Regions from separate parts of the Enterovibrio litoreus genome, predicted to be linked through region 3. Evidence: predicted binding sites of a transcription regulator. Region 3 holds the regulator's gene; each other region holds the start of a gene.
The links. The regulator MetJ, encoded in region 3, represses methionine synthesis genes. The targets are predictions, from matches to a motif close to TTAGACNTNTANANGTCTAA.
Positions count from the first base shown of each region.

Region 1: metK (methionine adenosyltransferase) is a predicted target of MetJ. The motif match lies at 1,623-1,642, and genes of this name have one in related genera.
Region 2: metE (5-methyltetrahydropteroyltriglutamate--homocysteine S-methyltransferase) is a predicted target of MetJ. The motif match lies at 3,680-3,699, and genes of this name have one in related genera.
Region 4: metN (methionine ABC transporter ATP-binding protein MetN) is a predicted target of MetJ. The motif match lies at 1,945-1,964, and genes of this name have one in related genera.

Region 1 is NZ_CP166194.1:2,982,269-2,988,011, reverse strand. Features, by position in the region: gene AB8599_RS13260 (metal-dependent hydrolase) at 1-68, opposite strand, end outside; gene metK (methionine adenosyltransferase) at 361-1,515, opposite strand; gene tkt (transketolase) at 1,916-3,913, shown strand; gene epd (erythrose-4-phosphate dehydrogenase) at 4,098-5,126, shown strand; gene AB8599_RS13240 (phosphoglycerate kinase) at 5,197-5,743, shown strand, end outside.
Region 2 is NZ_CP166194.1:1,966,088-1,971,830, reverse strand. Features, by position in the region: gene AB8599_RS08580 (MFS transporter) at 1-157, shown strand, start outside; gene AB8599_RS08575 (diguanylate cyclase) at 161-1,333, opposite strand; gene AB8599_RS08570 (hypothetical protein) at 1,634-2,308, shown strand; gene AB8599_RS08565 (DUF4250 domain-containing protein) at 2,479-2,673, shown strand; gene metR (HTH-type transcriptional regulator MetR) at 2,698-3,609, opposite strand; gene metE (5-methyltetrahydropteroyltriglutamate--homocysteine S-methyltransferase) at 3,714-5,743, shown strand, end outside.
Region 3 is NZ_CP166194.1:3,289,263-3,295,005, forward strand. Features, by position in the region: gene AB8599_RS14730 (bifunctional aspartate kinase/homoserine dehydrogenase II) at 1-1,263, opposite strand, end outside; gene AB8599_RS14735 (O-succinylhomoserine (thiol)-lyase) at 1,263-2,426, opposite strand; gene metJ (met regulon transcriptional regulator MetJ) at 2,635-2,952, shown strand; gene AB8599_RS14745 (malic enzyme-like NAD(P)-binding protein) at 3,099-4,349, opposite strand; gene rpmE (50S ribosomal protein L31) at 4,807-5,019, opposite strand; gene priA (primosomal protein N') at 5,281-5,743, shown strand, end outside.
Region 4 is NZ_CP166194.1:901,423-907,165, forward strand. Features, by position in the region: gene AB8599_RS03930 (MetQ/NlpA family lipoprotein) at 1-47, opposite strand, end outside; gene AB8599_RS03935 (methionine ABC transporter permease) at 109-801, opposite strand; gene metN (methionine ABC transporter ATP-binding protein MetN) at 791-1,825, opposite strand; gene AB8599_RS03945 (TRAP transporter substrate-binding protein) at 2,341-3,450, shown strand; gene AB8599_RS03950 (TRAP transporter small permease subunit) at 3,524-4,090, shown strand; gene AB8599_RS03955 (TRAP transporter large permease subunit) at 4,087-5,466, shown strand; gene AB8599_RS03960 (LysE family translocator) at 5,608-5,743, shown strand, end outside.

The sequences.
Region 1 (5,743 bases), 310 kb from region 3:
TTTATCAGACGATTTTTTAGTGTTAAGCCGCAGGGTAAAACCAGCGGTCTTTCAAGCAGCTCCGTCATGCGATTTTTCCTTAATCTTTGACGATGCAATTCGCAGAATATGCATGTTATCTGTATGACACGGACAACGAACCGGACACAACGACTCTATCGTATCGCTGATCCTTATTGAAAAACTGTATTAGTTGTTAGATACACGATGTATCGATTTATCACGCTGTTTTTACAACGCAAAAATCGCTTTTTAAAATCTATATGGCATCACGGGACATGAAGTGTGGGGGTATGGTTGGAAGCAGGATCAAAAAAGAGGCCCGAAGACCTCTTTGTGCAAAGCTGTTTTACTGTGCGCTTACTTGATGTTAGCGAAATCGCGCAGTGCAGCCACTTTGTCGGTTTTTTCCCAAGGGAATTCTTCGCGGCCGAAGTGACCGTAAGCTGCTGTTTTCTTGTAGATAGGTTGCAGCAGATCCAGCATTTCTTGCAGGCCATATGGACGCAAGTCAAAGTGCTGACGTACGGCTTCGATGATGATCTCTTCTGATACTTTCTGAGTGCCGAAAGTTTCAACCATGATAGATGTTGGATCAGCGACACCGATGGCGTATGACAATTGGATTTCACAGCGATCCGCAAGACCCGCGGCAACGATGTTTTTCGCGACATAACGCGCTGCGTATGCTGCAGAACGGTCAACCTTTGATGGATCTTTACCCGAGAATGCACCGCCACCGTGACGCGCTGCGCCGCCGTAGGTATCAACGATGATCTTACGACCGGTCAAACCACAGTCGCCCATTGGGCCACCGATAACAAAACGACCGGTTGGGTTAATGAAGAATTTGGTCTCTTTGTTCAACCACTCGCTTGGCAGTACAGGTTTGATGATTTCTTCCATGACTGCTTCGCGAAGGTGTTCAGTGGTCACTGAATCGCAATGCTGAGTCGAAAGGACAACCGCATCAATGCCCACAATTTTGCCTTGGTCGTATTGGAAGGTGACTTGAGACTTTGCATCTGGACGTAGGAAGTTTAGTTTGCCGCTCTTACGCACTTCAGCTTGTTTCTTAACAAGAAGGTGTGAGTAAGTAATTGGAGCAGGCATCAGCACGTCAGTTTCGTTACACGCATAGCCAAACATGATGCCTTGGTCGCCAGCGCCTTGATCTTTAGGATCTGCTTTGTCAACACCTTGGTTGATGTCAGGCGATTGCTTACCAATGGTATTCAATACGGCACAAGAATCAGCATCAAAGCCCATGTCAGAATGGACATAACCAATATCACGCACGGTTTCACGCGTGATTTCTTCGATATCAACCCATGCTGACGTTGTTACTTCACCGCCAACCATCACCATGCCAGTTTTGACATAGGTTTCACACGCAACACGTGCTTTTGGATCCTGCTCCAGAATTGCATCAAGAACGGCATCAGAAATCTGATCTGCAATTTTGTCTGGGTGCCCTTCTGATACAGATTCAGAAGTGAACAGGTGCTTAGCCATAACGTTTTCCCTAATGAGTGAATACCAATTTCAGCAGTGTGTTAAACGTGTGCTGACTGCCGTTGGTATAAAATTGATATCGAATATACGTTTAAATGTATAGATGCTTTTCCATCTGGACGTCTATTCTACGTCACGAGATTGATAAATCAACCCCACGGTTTGTCCGTCTAACACGTAAACGTTTGCGTTGCTAACCCCACAATTACAAATAGATGCAGTACGTGCAGGCTAAATTGACGCTGTTCCCTATAAAATCAGCCATGTAAAACGTTTGCAGAGGAACGGGAGTCTTGCGACAATACGAGCCCGCCGAACTCTGCGATCTGGCCATTTACAAATAAAAGTATTGTGCCTGATTGCATATAACACAAAACCTCTATTGATCTCAGGAGCAGACATGTCTTCCCGCAAGGTTTTAGCAAACGCGATTCGTGCACTAAGCATGGACGGTGTACAACAAGCCAACTCTGGTCACCCGGGCGCCCCAATGGGCATGGCTGATATCGCCGAAGTTCTCTGGCGCGATCACATGAACCACAACCCACAAAACCCTGAGTGGGCTGACCGCGACCGTTTCGTTTTGTCGAACGGTCATGGCTCAATGCTGATTTACTCTCTGCTTCACCTAACGGGTTACGATCTGTCGATTGATGATCTGAAAAACTTCCGCCAGCTACATTCTAAAACCCCGGGCCACCCTGAGTACGGTTATGCACCAGGCATCGAGACCACAACCGGTCCTCTTGGCCAAGGCATCACCAATGCGGTAGGCATGGCGATGGCAGAAAAATCTCTGGCAGCGCAATTTAACCGTGAAGGCCACGACATCGTTGACCACAACACTTATGTGTTCTTGGGAGACGGCTGTTTGATGGAAGGTATCTCTCACGAAGCGTGTTCACTTGCAGGCACATTAGGCCTTGGTAAGTTGGTGGCGTTTTGGGACGACAACGGCATTTCTATCGATGGTCATGTTGAAGGTTGGTTCACTGACAATACACCTCAGCGTTTCGAAGCGTACGGCTGGCATGTTATCCCTGCGGTTGATGGTCACGACGCTGACGCAATCAACGCAGCGATTGAAGCAGCAAAAGCTGAAACAGGCCGTCCGACACTGATTTGTACCAAAACCGTAATTGGTTTTGGCTCACCAAACAAAGCAGGCACACACGACTGTCACGGCGCACCACTGGGCGCGGATGAAATCGCAGCAACGCGCAAGCAACTAGGTTGGGAGCACGGTCCGTTTGAAATTCCAGCTGACGTTTACGGCGCATGGGATGCAAAAGAAGCGGGCGCGACGAAAGAGTCTGCGTGGAATGAAAAACTTGCAGCTTATGAAGCGGCTTATCCAGAGCTTGCGGCTGAATTCAAGCGTCGCGTAAACGGCGAATTGCCAGCAGAATGGGAAGCGAAAGCGAACCAAATCATCGCTGATTTGCAAGCAAACCCTGCCAACATTGCATCACGTAAAGCATCTCAAAACGCGCTAGAAGCGTTTGGTGCTATGTTGCCTGAATTTATGGGTGGCTCTGCTGACCTTGCGCCTTCAAACCTGACCATGTGGTCTGGCTCGAAAGCGGTAACCGCTGATGACGCATCTGGTAACTACATTCACTACGGTGTGCGTGAGTTCGGTATGACGGCGATCATCAACGGCATCGCACTGCACGGCGGTTTCGTGCCTTACGGTGCAACCTTCCTGATGTTCATGGAATACGCACGTAACGCAATGCGCATGGCTGCACTGATGAAAATTCAGAACATCCAAGTGTACACCCATGACTCTATCGGTTTGGGTGAAGATGGCCCGACACACCAACCTGTTGAGCAAATTGCATCACTCCGCCTAACACCAAACATGAGCACATGGCGTCCGTGTGACCAAGTGGAATCTGCAGTTGCTTGGAAACTGGCGATTGAGCGCAAAGACGGCCCAACGTCGCTGATTTTCTCGCGTCAAAACTTGGCGCAGCAAGATCGTTCTGCTGAGCAAGTGGCTGACATCGCGAAGGGCGGTTACGTCCTGAAAGATTGCGCAGGTAAGCCTGACCTTATTTTGATTGCGACAGGTTCTGAAGTTGAACTTGCGGTAGAAGCTGCGGCGCAAATCGCTGCAGATGGCAAGCAAGTTCGCGTTGTTTCTATGCCTGCAACTGACGTGTTTGACAAGCAAGATGCGGCTTACCGTGAATCAGTGCTGCCTTCAGACGTGACCGCACGTGTTGCGATTGAAGCGGGTATTGCTGACTTCTGGTACAAGTACGTTGGTTTCGACGGCCGTATCATCGGTATGCACACCTTTGGCGAATCTGCACCAGCAGGCGAGCTGTTCAAGATGTTCGGCTTTACGGTTGAAAACGTGGTTGAGACGGCGAAAGAGTTGCTTGCTTAACTAGCGATATTAGGTGTTAAAACGTAACCTTCTAGCCCTGCTTTTGCGGGGCTTTTTCTTTTTGATTTTTGAACCAATCAATCAGAAATATTGATGAGAGACCAATCACATTCTACGTGCGTATTTTACGTGCTTGAGATAGACTGTCGGCCGCATTTCATTAATGACTGAGATGATCAGGGACATGGCATTACGCGTCGCAATCAATGGATTTGGCCGAATTGGTCGTAGTGTGCTCCGCGCACTTTACGAGAGTGGCAGAAGAGATAACATTGACATCGTTGCTGTCAATGAACTTGCAGAGCCTGATGCGATGGCACACCTTCTGCAATATGACACCAGTCATGGTCGCTTCTTTAAAAAGGTCTCGAACAGTCAGGAATTTCTTTTTGTCGGCGACGATAAAATCCGCATCCTACATCTTAGCGATATCAACCTTCTTCCTTGGCGTGATTTAGACATCGACATCGTGCTCGATTGCACTGGCGTTTATGGCAATCGTGAACATGGTCAAGCCCACCTTGATGCAGGCGCGAAGAAGGTATTGTTTTCCCACCCAGGGAGTAACGATTTGGACAACACCATTATCTTTGGTGTGAATGAAGACTCCTTGAAAGCCAGTGATCGTATTGTTTCCAATGGTTCCTGCACCACAAATTGTATTGTTCCGGTAATAAAAGTACTTGATGAGAAGTTCGGTATTGAATCCGGCACTATCACAACAATTCACTCTTCGATGAACGATCAGCAGGTAATTGATGCATATCACCCAGATTTGCGACGCACACGTGCTGCCAGTCAGTCTATTATTCCTGTCGACACCAAATTACATTTAGGAATTGGAAGAATATTTCCGAAATTTTCTGACAAATTTGAAGCGATTTCAGTTAGAGTTCCTACGATAAATGTCACGGCGATGGATTTAAGCGTCACAGTTAACACAAAAGTGAAAGTTAATGACGTAAATCAATCACTCGAAGAGGCTGCTCGGTGTACATTGAACGGCATCGTTGATTATACCGAGGCACCATTAGTCTCGATTGACTTTAACCATGACCCCCACAGTGCCATTGTCGATGGCTCGCAAACCCGGGTGAGTAACCACAATTTGGTGAAAATGCTGGTGTGGTGCGACAACGAGTGGGGATTTGCTAACCGGATGTTAGATACCGCGTTAGCCATGGACGCAGTTTCCAGTGGCTCGAAGGCTTGAGTCACGGCTTTTACTTCGTAAGAGCTAAAGCAAATTTATTAATTTTTGCAACTTTATAGAGAGGACGAAAATGTCTGTAATTAAAATGACCGATCTGGACTTGGCTGGCAAACGTGTATTTATCCGTGCCGATTTGAACGTACCAGTAAAAGACGGCAAAGTAACTTCTGACGCACGTATCCTAGCGTCAATCCCAACCATCAAAACTTGCCTAGAAGCTGGCGCAAAAGTGATGGTAACTTCTCACCTTGGTCGTCCAACCGAAGGCGAGTACGCGGAAGAGTTCTCTCTACAACCAGTTGTTAATTACCTCAACGACGCGCTTGATTGCGACGTTAAACTAGCAAAAGACTACCTGAACGGCCTAGAGCTGAACGCGGGTGAGCTAGTAGTTCTAGAAAACGTTCGCTTTAACAAAGGCGAGAAGAAGAACGAAGACGAACTGTCTAAGCAATATGCTGCACTGTGTGACGTATTCGTGATGGATGCATTCGGTACAGCGCACCGTGCACAAGCGTCTACTTATGGCGTAGGTGTTTTCGCGCCTGTGGCATGTGCGGGTCCTCTTCTGGCTGCTGAGCTTGAAGCATTGGGCAAGGCGATGGACAACCCAGAGC
Region 2 (5,743 bases), 1.3 Mb from region 3:
TTTCTATTTGATAGGCTGCTGGGAGTATGGCGGATGGCTAGCCGTCACTGCGGGAGCAATATCGTTGGCGGCACTCAATCTGGTGCTAATACAGATATTGAGCTCTCTTGAAAAGAAGCGATCGACGCAAGAGCCCGTCATTGAAGCAAGAGGATAAGTATTAGTTGGCTGCCTCAAGCCAAGGGCGCTTATGTTTGTCCTGAACATCAGTGCAGTAATGATCAAACATGCGGCTGCAATCTCGTCCATTGTTCTTTGCGTGATACAAAGCAAGGTCAGCTTTTTCAAGTAGCTGATTAAGACTATCTTTTGTTGATAGACTGGTACAAATTCCTACCGATGTGGTGAGTTGGATAGGCTCAGACAATCCTTCTACTTCAATTTTTAACTCACGAACATTGTCCATGATTCTCGTGGCAACTAGCTGTGCGTTCTCTGCGCTGCACTGAGGTAGGAAGAGGATAAACTCCTCACCACCATAGCGGCCAAAGATATCTGATTTTCGCAGTGTCTCTTGTACGGCTTTGGTGAAGGCTTGCAGCACCATGTCACCCGCAAAGTGGCCATATCTATCATTTATCCGTTTAAACCTATCAAGATCCATCAACAGAACAGAATAAGGCCTTGATCGTGTTCGAGTGTTTTCAATGTCGCGCTTAGCAAGCGTAAGCAGCATGCGGCGATTGTAAACCCCAGTCAGCGGGTCAAGCGTGGCGTGACGGTATAAGCGAAGCATCATGTGAAGCTTGGATGTTTGCGCCCAAATAACGAGAAAGCCCACGACTGTTTGTAACCAATAGATCGCAAAAGTGTCTACGGTAAGCAGAGAGCCACTTTGAAAATCAACATAGATCTGTGTCAGCGCCGTAGCAAGGATCAGAGAGAAAGACTCACGAATGGATAAGGGAAATATTGTCAGCATGATGACATGCAGAAACGGCAGCAGTGTGTAGCAATATGTGAAGGTATTGACTGTGTGTGGATAACCCAACACATGGTTAGCCAGCAAATAGAACACATTCATGCTCATTATCAGTGAACTTAAAGCAATGCGACAGTCGCGAAGTGAATGACGAGACCGAACGATATGGGCAATGCCAAAGAGTGTTGCAATGAGACAAATTCTAAGAATAGCGAGTGAATAGTTTTTGCTATCAATTAGCAGGCTATCAACGGGTATCCATACGAGAGTGAGCGCCGCCCAAACATAGCTGAGTGCAATAATACGCGAGCGAAGATAGGTAGCCCGTGTTGTGTTAAAACTGCTAGCGTGACGCTTTGCACTCCAGAGTTCCTGAAGGGAGAGCTTAAAATGGCGGTAGGACAACTCCATGTTTCCCCAAAATTAATTGCATTTTTTGACGCAAAGTACAGCGATATTGCGACCACATGACTTTGTTTTTTGAGGTGCATTCACAATATTCCCTTATATATTAATACAGTTACATATGAATGCGAGTGAATGCAAAGTTATCATCAGCAATTGTGAGGTTATCTGCATTGTTAAGCCGATATAACCAATTTGCTTTAAACTCGGCGTTCAGGGTCTATCTCGGGCATTTAGGTGCAACACTTGGGTAACTTCATGTTGCTCGGGTATAATCTTCGCGTTGATTTTTACGGGTAGTAGAGAATGTACGAAGTTTTAAGTTCTGTGGTTATGTCAGGTGCGTTAGGTGCTCAATGTGTATTAACTTTGGTGCTACTTAAAGGTGATATTTGCCCGGGTCAGCGCGGACGCTTGCACAAAGCATTTTGGTATTTGGTTGCCGCTTGGGCATTGGTTATTCCATTCTCGCCATTTGCAACGCTGCCATTTATCGCATTAGGCATTTTCTCATTGCGCTCCAAGTCAGGGAAAACAAGACTTTCTGGTCCAATCCCTGTGTTGCATTTGGCAAATGGCTTCGGTGCACTGGCAGTATTGCTTGCAGCTTGGCAACAAGGTGTGTCTGTTGGGACCTTGATGTTGTCACAAGTTGTATTGGTTGGCGCAATCACGTCGCATTGCCTGCTGGTTAGAGCGCGTTCACGTTTACAAGCCTTTCATCGCATTCTTCCTGTGGCGGGCATTGTCGCCGCGATGTTGATGGCTGTGATCATAGCAATGGCCAGCACTTCACTGCCTGAAGCATCGGCCAATGCGCTTGTGACGTCAGTCTTGACCAGTTTGGGTTTGGTATTGCTGGGTGTCATGGTATGGGCGGTTCATTTGCTGCGTCAAACGCCACCGCATTTGCTGCAATTGTGCTGCGCTCTAATGGCAATTGTCGGTGCATCAGGTGTGGCCTTGTCCACGCTAGCTTGAGCCACTGACTTCCTAGCTATGATTCGTTAACGGGGATCTTCTCCGTCTCAAACGCAATAATAAGGCACGTGAAGTGCCTTTTTTGTGGCTGTTTACTGCCTCTACTTCTCCGTACATTGCATCGTGTTCTAAGATAATTGAAAGCGTGTTATCAACAGGAGTATGTGGTGATGGAAATTCACAATCTTTCGCATCTTGAAGGTGCAATGGTTTACAGCATCGTGAATGAGAAGCTGCGTTTAGAGTGCGATAGCCTCGACGATCTCTTGTCGCAATTGGAATTGGATCAACAATCCTTTCAACACAAACTGGATGAAATGGGGTGTTACTACGACCCCGTGGTCAATCAATTGCGCCAAAAGTAGATAATCTATTGATGCCAATGGGTATTAGACCTTCTTAATACCATCCAAATGGGTATGGCATTGATTGCGAGCGGTGGCGAAGAATGCTTGAAGATAGGGCCGTTGCGCCTCCTGATTTCTTACTGCGGCATAAAGTCGACGCCAAAGCCCTTTGCCGAGTGGCCTATCAACTACCAGCCCCTGCCTTGAAAACTCACTGATTGCCCAATTTGGCAGCGCTGCCACACCCAAACCTGCGGTGACCATTTGAATCAGCATTAAGGTATTGTCTGCGGATTTAAACTGCGCTGGTTCAATGCCCGCAGGGTGTAAAAAGTGTTTTATCACGTCCATGCGCTGTCGCTGAACAGGGTAGGTGAGCAGGGTCTCTCCCGCCAAATCCTTGGGCTCAATGACTTTCTTTGCAGCCAAAGGATGGGTGTCTGACAATACCAGACGCATTTCAAAATCAAACAGTGCTTCGTAGTGAATTTCGCTGCGAGGGCTGATATCAGACGTGATCACCAAGTCTAGCTCTCCTCCCGCCAATGCTGGCAAAGGCTCAAACCCAAACCCTGACGAGAAGTCTAACGTTACGAGCGGCCAGCTCATGCGATATTCCTTGAGTGCTGGCATTAACCATTGGAAACACGAGTGGCATTCGATCGCCATGTGCAGTCGTCCCTGTGCATCTTCTTTTAATGCGGCTAGATCGGTTTCTGCTCGCGAGAGGCGAGGCAATACATCATCTGCCAGTGTGAGCAGCACTTGTCCTTCAGCGGTGAATCTAACAGGGCGTGTTTTTCGAAGAAACAGAGGCGCACCGATACGAAGTTCAAGATCTTTTAACTGATGCGAAAGGGCAGATTGCGTAAGACAAAGCTGCGTGGCTGTCGCTGTGAGCGAGCCTGTGTCGCGTAATACAGAGAGGGTGCGTAAGTGCTTTACTTCTAACATGAATTATTCTCAACATCCGTTTGAGTAAATTGAGTTTGTTTTATGCACTCTAATGAATCATTGTGGACATGTAAACATCTGGACGGCTAAAAAGGAGAGATAGCATGACCACGACACATATTCTGGGATACCCGCGCATTGGTAACAAACGAGAACTGAAATTTGCATTGGAGCAATATTGGAACGGTGAAATCAATCAACAAGGACTGTTGGATGTTGGCGCAACCATTCGTCATCATAACTGGCAGGTACAAAAAGACGCAGGGCTGTCTTATGTCACTGTGGGCGATTTCGCTTGGTACGATCAAGTGCTACAAACCAGCCTAACGCTGGGTCACATTCCCAAGCGTCATCGTCATGGTCACCCTGATCTGGACACCCTGTTTCGTATCGCTCGAGGCAAAGCACCAACGGGTTGCAGTTGCGCCGCGTCGGACATGACCAAGTGGTTTAATACAAACTATCACTATATTGTCCCTGAGTTCACTAAAGACGACGAGTTTGCACTGAGCTGGAATCAATTATTCGATGAAGTTAGCGAAGCGCAGAAATCAGGATACAAAGTAAAGCCCGCGATTCTGGGACCCATTTCTTACCTTTTCTTGGGCAAAGAGAAAGAAGCAGATTTCAACCGCCTTGAATTGCTGCCACGCCTGTTGTCGGTATATCAGCAAATTCTCAATAAATTGAAGTCACAAGGCGTGGAATGGGTTCAGATTGACGAGCCTATTCTCACCCTAGAATTACCAACTGAATGGCGCAATGCATTCAAGCTTGCCTATCAAGTGATCGGTGGCGATGTGAAGCTGCTGCTCACCACCTATTTTGAATCAGTTGAGCATCAGCTCGATGTGATTTCATCGCTCAACGTCAATGGACTGCACCTCGATGCGAACGTCGCGCCGCAGCATGTGGATACCATTGTTGATGCCATTCCAGATCATTGGGTTGTGTCTCTTGGTGTGGTTAATGGTCGAAATATCTGGAAAGCGAACCTCAACAAGTGGCTCACTGCACTGCAACCAACGGCAGACAAACTCGGCGAAAGACTGTGGATTGGTAGCAGTTGTTCTTTGCTGCATTCTCCGATTGATGTTGAGCAAGAAACCGCCCTTGAGCCGGAAGTGAAAAGCTGGCTTGCGTTTGCTAAACAAAAAGTGGACGAAGTCGTGTTGCTGGCCAATGCGCTGAATGGAAACAGTGCAGCGATTGCGCAGGCTAAAGCATATAGCGAAGCGATTGAAGCCCGTGCCACGAGCCTTCGTGTTAACAAGCCTGAGGTTCAGGCACGAGTGAATGGCATCACTGCAGCATTAGCGGAGCGCGCATTACCTTATCAACAACGTGCTGAAGCACAGAAAGCGTCATTGTCACTACCACTGTTCCCGACCACGACGATTGGTTCTTTCCCACAAACCGGCGAGATACGTCAACAACGTCGCGCGTTCAAAACGGGAGCACTGTCTGAGGCCGAGTACACAACAGTGATTCAAGGTCACATTAAAGATGCTATCGATCGCCAAGAGAAGCTCGGTCTGGATGTGCTCGTACACGGTGAACCAGAGCGCAATGACATGGTTGAATACTTCGCAGAGCACTTGGATGGCTTTGCGGTGACCCGTTTTGGTTGGGTACAAAGCTATGGTTCGCGATGCGTGAAACCTGCCGTGATCGTCGGAGACATTTCACGCCCTGCACCTATTTCTGTTGATTGGACAGCGTATGCGCAAAGTCTGAGCAGTAAGCCTGTGAAAGGCATGTTGACGGGCCCAGTCACGATTCTGGGCTGGACGTTCCCACGAGAAGATATTTCTCGTCAGCAAATTGCTGAGCAGATTGCGTTGGCACTGCGTGATGAAGTGTCCGATTTGCAAGATGCTGGTATCAAAGTAATCCAAATTGATGAGCCTGCGATTCGCGAAGGGTTACCGTTAAAAGCCAGTCAATGGAAAACGTATCTGGAATGGGCCGTCAATGCCTTTAAGATCTCTGCAGCCAGTGCCACACCAGACACGCAGATCCACACGCATATGTGTTACAGCGAATTCAATGACATCATTGACGCCGTTGCCGCATTGGATGCAGATGTGATTACCATTGAAACCTCGCGTTCAGACATGGAATTGCTGCAAGC
Region 3 (5,743 bases):
TTGGCCTCGCAACTGCTGGTAGAAACCGTGGCAATGAACAGGATTCCCTGTCACACCCGCACCAACGGCTGCCACCAAGCTAAAGCCTTCGCGCAAACGAATGTCCGCTGGAATACCTGCATTCTGTAGCTGCTCCAACACACTGTTGACGACTTCTGCGGTATAGGCCAATTGAATGCGATGCTGATCAGCGCTGGCGGAAGACGCTAGAGGCTGAATTTGATTGCGCGTGAGTAGTCGCTCAATGTCACGGCGCGCAACGCTGAAATCATGAGAGCGCGGAACGTCGAGCTGAAGCAGACACACGTCGTTGAGTGAGGTGATAATTTTCGCGCCACGACCTGATGCGAGTACGCGTTCAATGCGCGTAGAACCTGATTCTGGGTCATAGCTGCAGCGAAGATTTAAATCAATACAGCTCTGTGCAACAGGCTGAAGGGTGCGAGTATGCAGCACGGGTGCAGCAAGGCGAGCCAACTCTGCGGCTTCATCAAGACGAAGCAAAGGAAGCAAACACGCATCCCCTACCAAGCGAGGATCCGCACTGAAAACACCGGCTACGTCACTCCATATCGTCACGCGGCTAACATCCGCTAGCGCGCCGATAATCGTGGCAGAGTAATCAGAGCCATTGCGACCAAGCAACACGGTTTCACCGTCTGCGTTTTGCGCCATGAACCCGGTGATCACAATGCGACGTTGAGTATGCTGCACCAACTGTTCTTTAAGCAGCGGCCATGAACTGGCGCGATCCACTTCTGGCTGAGCGGCACGCTCGGCACGTAAGAAACTGCGTGAGTCGAGTTTGACGGCAGGCATATCAAGCTGAGTCAGTAACGCTGACAACAAACGGGCTGACCATGCTTCACCGAAACCTTGCGCCCAAGCGCGTTGGGCAACATTCAGAGGATTCTCTGCCGTTTGCGCCATCGCACTAAAGTCTTGATATAAAGCATCAACCAAGGCTTGTTTTTGCTCACCTTCAATCAAGTTTTCAATCAAGTCTTGTTGATATTTACGCAAGCTTTGCAGGGTTTCATGGGCCAGACGCCCATCTTTATCTAGCAAGGACAACCATTCGATCAGACGATTGGTCGTTTTACCTGCGGCTGAAACGACGATAATATCTGTCGCACCACTATATTGCGCCAGAATTCTCGCCACGCGGCGAAAACACTCTGGATCGGCAAGGCTGCTGCCGCCAAATTTATGTAACTGGCGGGACTGCGACTGCTGAGGGGATACGACTTCAACCGCGCTCATTACTGATTCTCTCTCACTTTATCGAATGCTTGTTTCAGGTCGGCGACCAAATCCGTATGATCCTCCAGACCGATAGATAAACGCAATAGGGTTGCAGCGATACCTGCTTCGGCCTGCGCTTCATCAGACATAGCGCGATGCGTCATTGAACCAGGATGCGTCACTAGGCTTTCAACGCCACCAAGCGACTCAGCCAAAGAGAAGAGCTTTAGTGAACCTAGGAACAATTTCAGTTCACTTTCGCCGCCTTTAAGCTCAAAGCTCAACATGCCGCCGAACCCTTTTTGTTGTTTTTTCGCAATCTCATGGCCCGGATGCGCCGGCAATGATGGGTGATAAATCACATCCACCAGCGATTCTTGTAATAAGTATGCCAACACTGCTGCGCTGTTTTCTTCATGCTGACGCATTCTCGCGCTCAAGGTACGAAGGCCGCGCAGCGTCATATAACTATCAAAGGCATTGCCTGTCGCGCCAATGCAGTTGCCCCACCACTTCAGCTCGTCAGCCAATGTTTGCTCTTTGGCAACCACCACGCCACCGACCGTATCGGAGTGACCATTAATGAATTTGGTGGTGGAGTGCACCACAAAGTCTGCGCCAAGGTTCAATGGCTGTTGCAATACAGGTGACAGAAAGGTGTTATCAACCCCTACCCAAGCACCCACGGCATGGGCTTTCTGGCTTATTTGTTCAATATCAACCACGCGCAGTAGCGGATTTGATGGCGTTTCAATCCACACGAGTTTCGGCTGTTTAGCCAACGCCGTTTCTAACGCTTCAAGATTAGACTGATCGACGAACTCAACCTTAAACGCCCCTTTCTTGGCGCGAGAATCAAACAAGCGATACGTGCCGCCGTAGCAATCATGAGGCGCAACAATCAAATCATCAGGGCCAAGCAGAGAAAGCAACAGGTTAATCGCGGACATACCGCAGTTGGTCACCACCGCACCTGCGCCGTTTTCAAGCTCGGCCAGTGCCGTTTCCAACAGGTTGCGGGTCGGGTTACCACCACGAGCATAATCGTAGGTCGGGACAGAACCAAACTCAGGGAATTCGTAATTAGTAGAAAGGTAAATAGGAGGAACCACAGCATTGTGCTGAGAATCTGTGGTGATGCCAGTGCGTACGGCAATCGTGGCTGACTTCTTGTCGCTCATGGTGTCTTTCCCTGTCAAAATGCGATCATAATACGAGCAGATAGCGTCAACCTTAACCACTCAAAAGCAAGACGTCAATACTTCTGGACGTCTATATGTCTTTACATGTAGCGGTTAATATCGCTAAAATTCGAAATTCATCCAACCTGGGCATCATGCTTCCGGTGTTGACAGCGATTTATCAATGAAACTGCTTAGAAGGTGCACGATGGCAGAGTGGAATGGCGAATATATTAACCCTTACGCCGAGCACGGTAAAAAGAAAGAGCAAGTAAAGAAGATCACCGTCTCTATCCCTCTGAAAGTGCTTAAAATCCTAACAGATGAGCGTACACGTCGACAGGTCAATAATTTACGACATGCGACGAACAGTGAACTGTTGTGTGAAGCGTTTTTACATGCTTACACGGGACAACCACTGCCAACGGATGACGATATTCGTAAAGACAAAGCGGATAGCGTGCCTGCCGAAGTGAAGCGCATCATGAAAGAACTTGGCATCGATTTTAATGACGAAGAATATTAATTTCGTCATCGTAATGACAAAAAAACCAGCCGATTGGCTGGTTTTTTTATAGCAGTTTTAAAAGGAAGGAAGCACGCGGTAATTTCTAGCACGCGATTCATTGCTATAACGCACTGTCTTCCTCTTTTGTGTTTATTGTCTGCCCATTACTTATCAGACATATAGTTTTCAGGCATGTCGATACGTGCAACGCCTGACTCTACTGCCGCAACCGCCACCGCTTTGGCTACGCGTGGTAGCAAACGTGGGTCCATCGGTTTAGGAATAATGTAATCTTTGCTAAAGCTGAGCTTATCCACACCCGCCGCTTTCAACACTTCCGCAGGAACAGGCTCTTTCGCCAGCATGCGAATGGCGTCAACGGCAGCCAGTTTCATTTCGTCATTGATTCTGCTTGCGCGCACATCGAGCGCACCACGGAAAATGAACGGGAAGCACAGCACGTTGTTTACTTGGTTTGGGTAATCCGAACGGCCCGTACCCATGATCAAATCGTCACGCACTTCATGTGCCAATTCTGGTTTGATTTCTGGATCTGGGTTTGAACACGCAAAAACAATGGGCTTATCAGCCATGAGTTTAAGCGCTTCTGGTGGCAACAAGTCTGGGCCTGATACGCCAAGGAAAATGTCCGCACCTTCAATCACATCTTCAAGCGTACGCTTGTCAGTATTGTTAGCGAACAATTGTTTGTATTCATTGATGTCGTCACGACGCGTGTGGATCACGCCTTTGCGATCCAACATGTAAATCTTCTCACGCTGCGCACCACATTTGATCAGCAGTTCCATACAAGCAACCGCGGCAGCACCTGCGCCTAAGCAAACAATCACGGCTTCACCGATCTCTTTGCCCTGAAGCTCTAATGCATTCAGCATACCTGCTGACGTCACGATCGCTGTGCCATGCTGGTCATCATGGAATACTGGTACGTTACAACGTTCAATCAACTGCTTTTCGATCTCAAAGCAATCTGGCGCTTTGATATCTTCAAGGTTAATGCCGCCGAAGGTGTCTGAGATATTCGCGACAGTATCAACGAACTCTTCAATGGTGCGGTGCTTCACTTCGATATCAATCGAATCAAGACCTGCAAAACGTTTGAATAGAAGCGCTTTACCTTCCATGACAGGTTTAGAAGCCATTGGGCCTAAGTTACCTAAACCAAGAATAGCCGTGCCGTTAGAGATAACCGCAACCATGTTGCCTTTCGCCGTGTATTTATAAACGTTATCGGCGTCGAGTGCGATTTCACGAACTGGCTCTGCCACACCTGGGCTGTATGCCAACGCAAGATCTTCAACCGTATCTGCTGGTTTGGTAAGTTCTACCGAGATTTTGCCTGGTACTGGATAAGCATGATAATCCAGTGCCTGTTGGCGTTTGTCTTCAGACATTTCTGTTTTCCTGACTGTATTAGTTATTGGCTGATTAATCTTATTGCTAGCCGAGCCCACAAGCATAGGTAAAGGCAAGCAAAAATGTGCGGAAATACATTTCTTTGGGCGAATGGTTGCCGTCACTTTGGTGACAAATATCACTCACGCAGAAACGCGATCCGTCTACCCCAAGCAATTGATATAGCAACAAAGCAATTCGCAAGTACTCTTATCTTGAGTGTAGTGAATTTTACAATAGATAAGTGTGTGCAATGTCTATGACGCCAAGAGGTCAATTACATTAGAAATTAAAGGAATTATTTGAATGTTAACGCAGCGAGAGTAGCAGGGCTATCGGTTCGCTTAGATAAACTGGGATAGTCTACCTGTACTGAACCAGTGAAAAGGTCTTACAAGCTGTAACAGCCATAAAAAAAGGGTGCTTTCGCACCCTTTTTTTGTCGAGCCGGCAATATTACTTGCTGCCCAATGCACCGAAACGCTTGTTAAAGCGGTCAACACGGCCACCAGTATCAACAACACGTTGCTTACCAGTGTAGAATGGGTGGCATTTGTCACATACGTCCAGGTTAATATCTTTACCTAGAGTAGTGTTGAATTCAAAAGTGTTGCCGCATGAACATTTTGCAGTTACTGCAGCGTATTCTGGATGGATTCCAGCTTTCATAGGGATAACCTCTAATATAGGCCGTGTCGCTCTCCCGAGCCTATCGGGCACCACACGTCGTTAACAAACAAATTGTAAGGCGCGAAATTCTAATCAAGGAGACCTGTGATAGCAACTTTTTTGTTCAATTGATTTACGGTTCACGATTCCACCCTTTCACTGCGTCATTCAAAAGAAAACACTTCGCACACTTTGCGCGCCTGTTTCCCATAGGTACACTGTCGCCATAACTTGTCTCTCTACCTAAGACGCTAGCACCTCATGATCCCAACCATAGCCCAAGTGGCGTTACCCGTTCCTTTGCACAAGACATTTGATTACCTTATTGGTAAAGATATGCCTGTCGTAGGCGGACGCGTTCGCGTGCCCTTTGGCAAACAATATAAAGTGGGGGTTGTGGTCGCACTGACCGATCAATCTGACTTCGATGTGGCTCAACTCAAGCCCATCAATGCGGTGTTAGATAACACACCTCTTTGGCCCCCTTCTTTATATAAAGTCTTAAATTGGGCGAGCCGTTACTATCAATACCCCTTAGGTGATGCACTAGCGACCGTCATGCCAGGTGGCCTAAGAAAAGGTAAACCTGCACATCGCGAACGCGAGCGCATGTGGCAGCTCACAGAAGCGGGGGAAAATCAGCCACTCACCGCATTGACCCGCGCACCCAAGCAGGCCCGAATCCTAACGATGCTGCGCAGCGGCTCCATGGCGCATAGCGATC
Region 4 (5,743 bases), 1.1 Mb from region 3:
GAAACCAAGCCCGCAGCCGCAGCCAATTTTTTTAGTGTAAAGTTCATAACGCATCTCCTTAAAAGTTATGTAAATTTCCATTTTTATCAGGTGGGTACCCACCCGTTTTTATCTGTGATCGACTCGCTTCACCAGGTGATCGCCAGCGGATTGAATCAGTTGAACCAAAATAACCAGCATCACCACGGTAATCAGCATGATGGTGCCGTCAAAGCGTTGGTAACCATAGCGAATACCGACGTCGCCCAGACCACCGCCGCCGACAGCCCCCGCCATCGCGGAATAGCTCACCAGCGTCACCAAAGTAATGGTTGCGCCGTTGATAATCCCCGGCAAGGCTTCAGGCAGTAGCACTTTGTGAATAATTTGCAGCGGGGTTGCGCCCATGGCTTGCGCGGCTTCCACAAGGCCAGATGGCACTTCCAGTAATGCGCCTTCAACAAGGCGAGCTATAAAAGGAATCGCACCAACGGTGAGTGGCACAATTGCCGCGCCAGTGCCAATTGAACTGCCGATCACAAAGCGTGTGAACGGGATAATGGCCACCAACAGAATGATGAAAGGGATCGAGCGGCCAATATTCACGACAATGCCGATGACTTTGTTCAGGATTGGGTTTTCCAACAATCCACGCGGTTTGGTCAAATGCAGCAGTACGCCCAGTGGAATACCAAACAAAAAGCCAATGATGCCTGATACGACAACCATGGTGAGAGTTTGACCCAGAGCATCAATCAACAGACCCACAAGTCGTTCGTTGTCCGTGAACCAGCCAGAAATGGCAGCAAGATTAAGCGACATATCCCAGCACCTCGACGTTGATATTGTGATCTTTCAAAAAGGTCAGCGCGTTGTTGACGTTTTCTTCGTCGCCAAAGAACTCCGCCAGCATCAGGCCGAACTTCACGCCACCGGCATAATCCATGTCTGAACTCAAAATGCTGATGTCGATGTTGTATTTGCGCGAAGCCTGACTGATCAGCGGGGCATCCACACTTGCGCCCGTGAATTCAAGACGAACAAGTGGCGGCAACGTGCCCTTGCTTTGCGATTGAAGACGTTCGGCATAATCTTGAGGGATTGATAAATCCAGGGTTGAGCGAATAAAGGTGCGTGCCAGCTCCGTTTTAGGGTGGGCAAAAATATCACCAACTGGCCCTTTTTCAACCAATTCGCCATCACCGATGATTGCGACTTCGTGACAAATACGCTTCACCACATCCATTTCGTGGGTGATCAGCAAAATGGTCAGTCCCAATTTCTGGTTGATGGTCTGAAGCAGATTCAGAATGGAATGGGTGGTGGCAGGATCCAATGCGCTGGTGGCTTCGTCGCACAAAAGCACGTTTGGGTCGCTGGCGAGTGCCCGCGCAATCGCCACGCGTTGCTTTTGACCGCCACTCAGATTCGCCGGATAAGTATCATGTTTGTCTTCAAGGCCAACCAGTTCAAGTAACTGCATCACCTTGGTGTGAATGTGTTGTTGGTTTTTCCCTGCTAGTTCAAGTGGCAGTGCCACGTTGTTAAACACGGTGCGGGAAGAAAGAAGATTGAAGTGCTGGAAAATCATGCCGATTTTCTGGCGCTCTTTAGTGAGTTCGGTTGAAGAAAGGGCCGTGAGATCCACGCCGCCCACAATCACTTGGCCGCTTGTTGGGCGTTCTAGCAAATTCACAATGCGGATCAGGGTGCTTTTTCCTGCACCAGACGCACCAATCACACCAAATATTCTGCCTTGAGGTATGTGAAGGTCAATATCGCGCAGGGCATGAATAGTGTGTGTGCCCTGTTTGAACTCCTTATTAACCTGTTTTATTTCGATCATACGCCTTCCTGGACTAAATCATGTTAATAAATAGTTAAGAATCCAGCTATAACGTTTGGTTTTTAACAATCTTATGGCATTTGATGCTATTGATACTCGAACGGCAAGTCAATAGATATTTTTACGGCTAGACGTCTAAATGTTTGGGTGGCTTTTTTGGGGGAGTTAAGCGCCTGAAAAAAGAGGCAGGTACAAGGTTGTTGTGTGTGAATAGAAGCGACGAGCGACAAAGGGGATGTGCCACTACATCAGGTAAAACATGAAATACACAACATAATCGAGTGTCATATCAATCATGCAGTTTATCAATGCAGGTCATTGTATGACCAACTTCAAACAACCTTGTGTTTGAACTACTTGCTGAACGAGATAATAGGTAAAGTTATTGCAACAACTTATTAACCCATCGCTGATGCGTTCAGACGATACCCGTTGTTTAAGCAGTAACTATTTTTACACGATTTTTTTCTGTGCTGCTTGAGTTTTTTCGCCTTTCGAAGCAAGGAGATTACCAAATGTATAAACGTCGTTCGTTTATTGCCGCCACGGCAGTTGCACTCAGCGTGCTATTGACCGGTTGTGGTGAGCAAAAGCAGGAAGCTAGTGCGCAGGCACAGCCCGTTGAACAAGAGAAAATTACCTGGAAAATGGTCACGACTTGGCCGAAGAACTTCCCAGGTCTAGGTACTGGTGCCAACAATTTGGCAGAACTGATCACTGAAATGAGTGACGGTCGCCTTGAAGTCAAAGTATATGGTGCTGGTGAGTTGGTTGGTGCACTCGACGTGTTTGATGCCGTTTCGCGCGGAACCGCTGAACTGGGTCACGGTGCAGGTTACTACTGGAAAGGTAAAGCGCCAGCAGGGCAGTTCTTTGCAGCGGTTCCTTTTGGTCTGACAGCACAAGAAATGAACGGTTGGATCTACAACGGTGGTGGCCTTGAACTTTGGGCTGAAGCCTATGAACCTTTCGGTATCATTCCTATGCCTGCGGGTAACACCGGTGTGCAAATGGGCGGTTGGTTTAACAAAGAAATCAATACCATTGGCGATCTCGAAGGTCTGAAAATGCGTATTCCTGGCCTTGGCGGTGAAGTGTTGAAACGTGCTGGCGGCACACCGGTATTGCTACCAGGTGGTGAAATTTTCCCATCACTGCAATCTGGCGCCATCGACGCGACTGAGTGGGTGGGTCCATACAATGATCTGGCCTTTGGTTTGCACAAGGCTGCGAAGTACTACTACTACCCAGGTTGGCATGAGCCAGGTACAACGCTGGAAGCGCTGATCAATAAAGACGCATTCGAAAAACTGCCTAAAGATCTGCAATCGATCGTTTTGGGTGCAACGCGCATTGCTAACGCTGACATGCTGGCTGAATTCACCGCACGTAACAATGCGGCACTGGAAAGTCTGGTGGGAGAGCATAAGGTCGCACTTCGCCCGTACCCAGCAGAAGTTCTGAGCCAGTTGCAAGTGCTGGCTGACCAAGTGGTTGCCGAGCAGGCAGAAGTGGATGCGATCAGTAAGAAAGTGTACGACTCTTACAAATCATTCCGCGATCAAGCGATTGATTGGCATGCAATTTCTGAGCAATCCATGCTAAATGCCCGTAACCCGCAATAACCTTTAAGAGGCTGTCTTTGGCAGCCTCTTAGTCTTTTCCATTAAGCCCACAGGCTGAAGTTAGAGTAGTAGTATGGATACCGCCTCTCCTCGTCTTATTGCCCTCATTAAGGGCATCAATCGTTTTAGTGACTGGACAGGACGCATTGTTTCTTGGTTCGTGTTGGCCATCGTGCTGATCACCTTTGTGGTCGTCGTGATGCGCTATTTACTGAACTCAGGGTCGGTGTTTCTGCAAGAATCTGTCCTTTATTTTCACAATTACGTCATCATGCTTGGCGCCGCCTATGCGCTGTTAAAAGGCGCTCATGTTCGCGTTGATATTTTCTATCGCCCTGCGTCTGAAAAGAAAAAAGCCTGGGTCGATCTGCTTGGTTTTTTATTCTTATTGCTTCCAACGTGCGCGTTTATTTTCTATATCGCGTGGGATTACGTGGCTGCCTCATGGCAAATCATGGAAGGCTCACAAGAAGCAGGAGGCGTAGACGCTAAATACCTCTTTAAAACCAGTATTTTATTAATGCCCGCATTGGTGATTTTGCAAGGTATTGCCGAAGCGCTTAAATCCGTACTCACGATTGCAGGACATCAAGACATTGCTAAGCAACTCGACGATCACGACGAGGAGCATGCGCTATGAGTGAATTCCTCGCCTTATTTCTCTTCTTGTTTACCTTTGGCGTGCTATTGGTCGGCTATCCCGTGGCGTTTACGCTCGGTGGTTCAGCGCTATTGTTCGCGTTTATTGGGGCCGTTACAGGGACATTTGACCCAGCTTTTCTCGAAGCCATTCCAAACCGTATTCAAGGCACCTTAGCCAATGAATTGCTGGTGGCGATTCCGCTGTTTGTATTCATGGGAGTCATGCTGGAAAAATCCCGCATTGCTGAAGATTTGCTCGATACCATGGGGCAAGTGTTTGGTGGTTTAGCGGGTGGCCTTGGCATTTCCGTGACGATCGTTGGGATGTTACTGGCTGCCAGTACAGGTATTGTTGGGGCGACCGTGGTGACCATGGGGCTGCTCTCATTGCCCTCGATGATGAAGCGTGGCTACTGCCCGAGGCTGTCTACCGGCATTATTTGTGCTTCTGGAACGCTAGGGCAAATCATTCCACCGTCAATTGTTTTGGTATTGCTGGGGGATGTCATTTCCTCTGCGTATCAACAAGCGCAACTGGATCAGGGGATTTTTTCACCAGAAAGTGTCACCGTGGGTGACTTGTTCTTGGGCGCATTGATCCCTGGCTTCATGCTGGTGGGTATGTACATTCTTTACCTTGTTTTCATTGCCATTACTCAACCTGAGCGTGTGCCGCCTATCCCAGCGGAAGAACGCAAAGTGAGTAAAGAGCTTTGGATGCAGGTATTAACCGTATTGTTCCCGCCGGTGATGTTGATTGTTCTGGTGTTGGGCTCAATATTGGGCGGCATAGCAACGCCAACAGAAGCGGCGTCAGTCGGCTCAGTGGGGGCGATTGTATTGGCCGCCAGTAAAGGCATGTTTAATCTGTCTATTCTTCGTCATGTGCTTCGTAGCACCACTGAAGTGACGGCCATGGTGTTCTTGATCCTCATCGGTGCCTCGCTTTTTGCTTTGGTGTTCCGTGGCTTTGGTGGCGATGACATCGTTAGAGACTTTCTGACAAGTCTTCCTGGTGGTGTGTTTGGTGCGATGGCGCTAGTGATGCTGGTGTTGTTCTTGTTGGGCTTCTTTCTCGACTTCATCGAAATCACGTTCGTGGTTGTGCCGATTGTGGCACCGATCCTGCTCACAATGGGTGTCGACCCGGTGTGGCTGGGTATCATGATTGCGTTGAATTTACAGACATCCTTCCTCACTCCGCCATTTGGTTTCTCCTTGTTTTATCTGCGTGGTGTTGCGCCAGATTCCATCTCTACGACGGATATCTACCGAGGTGTTGCACCATTCATATTGATTCAACTGCTGATGTTGGGCTTGCTTGCCTATTGGCCAACGCTTGCCACATGGCTGCCTGAATTGGTATACGGATAAATTGGTGAGTTTAAAGCCTCTTTTCGAGGCTTTTTTGTCTTGCTAATTACGCTTGACGAAATGACCCTGCTCAGTTTCTACTAAGCGACTTTTTGTTTGCTTTTGTCTGGAGATAACGTGACATCTGCTGTTGATATCGCCATGTTAGCGGTGTTTATACCCACATTTTTCTTTGTTTCAGTGACCCCTGGAATGTGTATGACTTTTGCCATGACGCTCGGCATGAGTATTGGCGTAAGAAAAAGTCTACATATGATGTGGGGGGAGTTGATTGGCG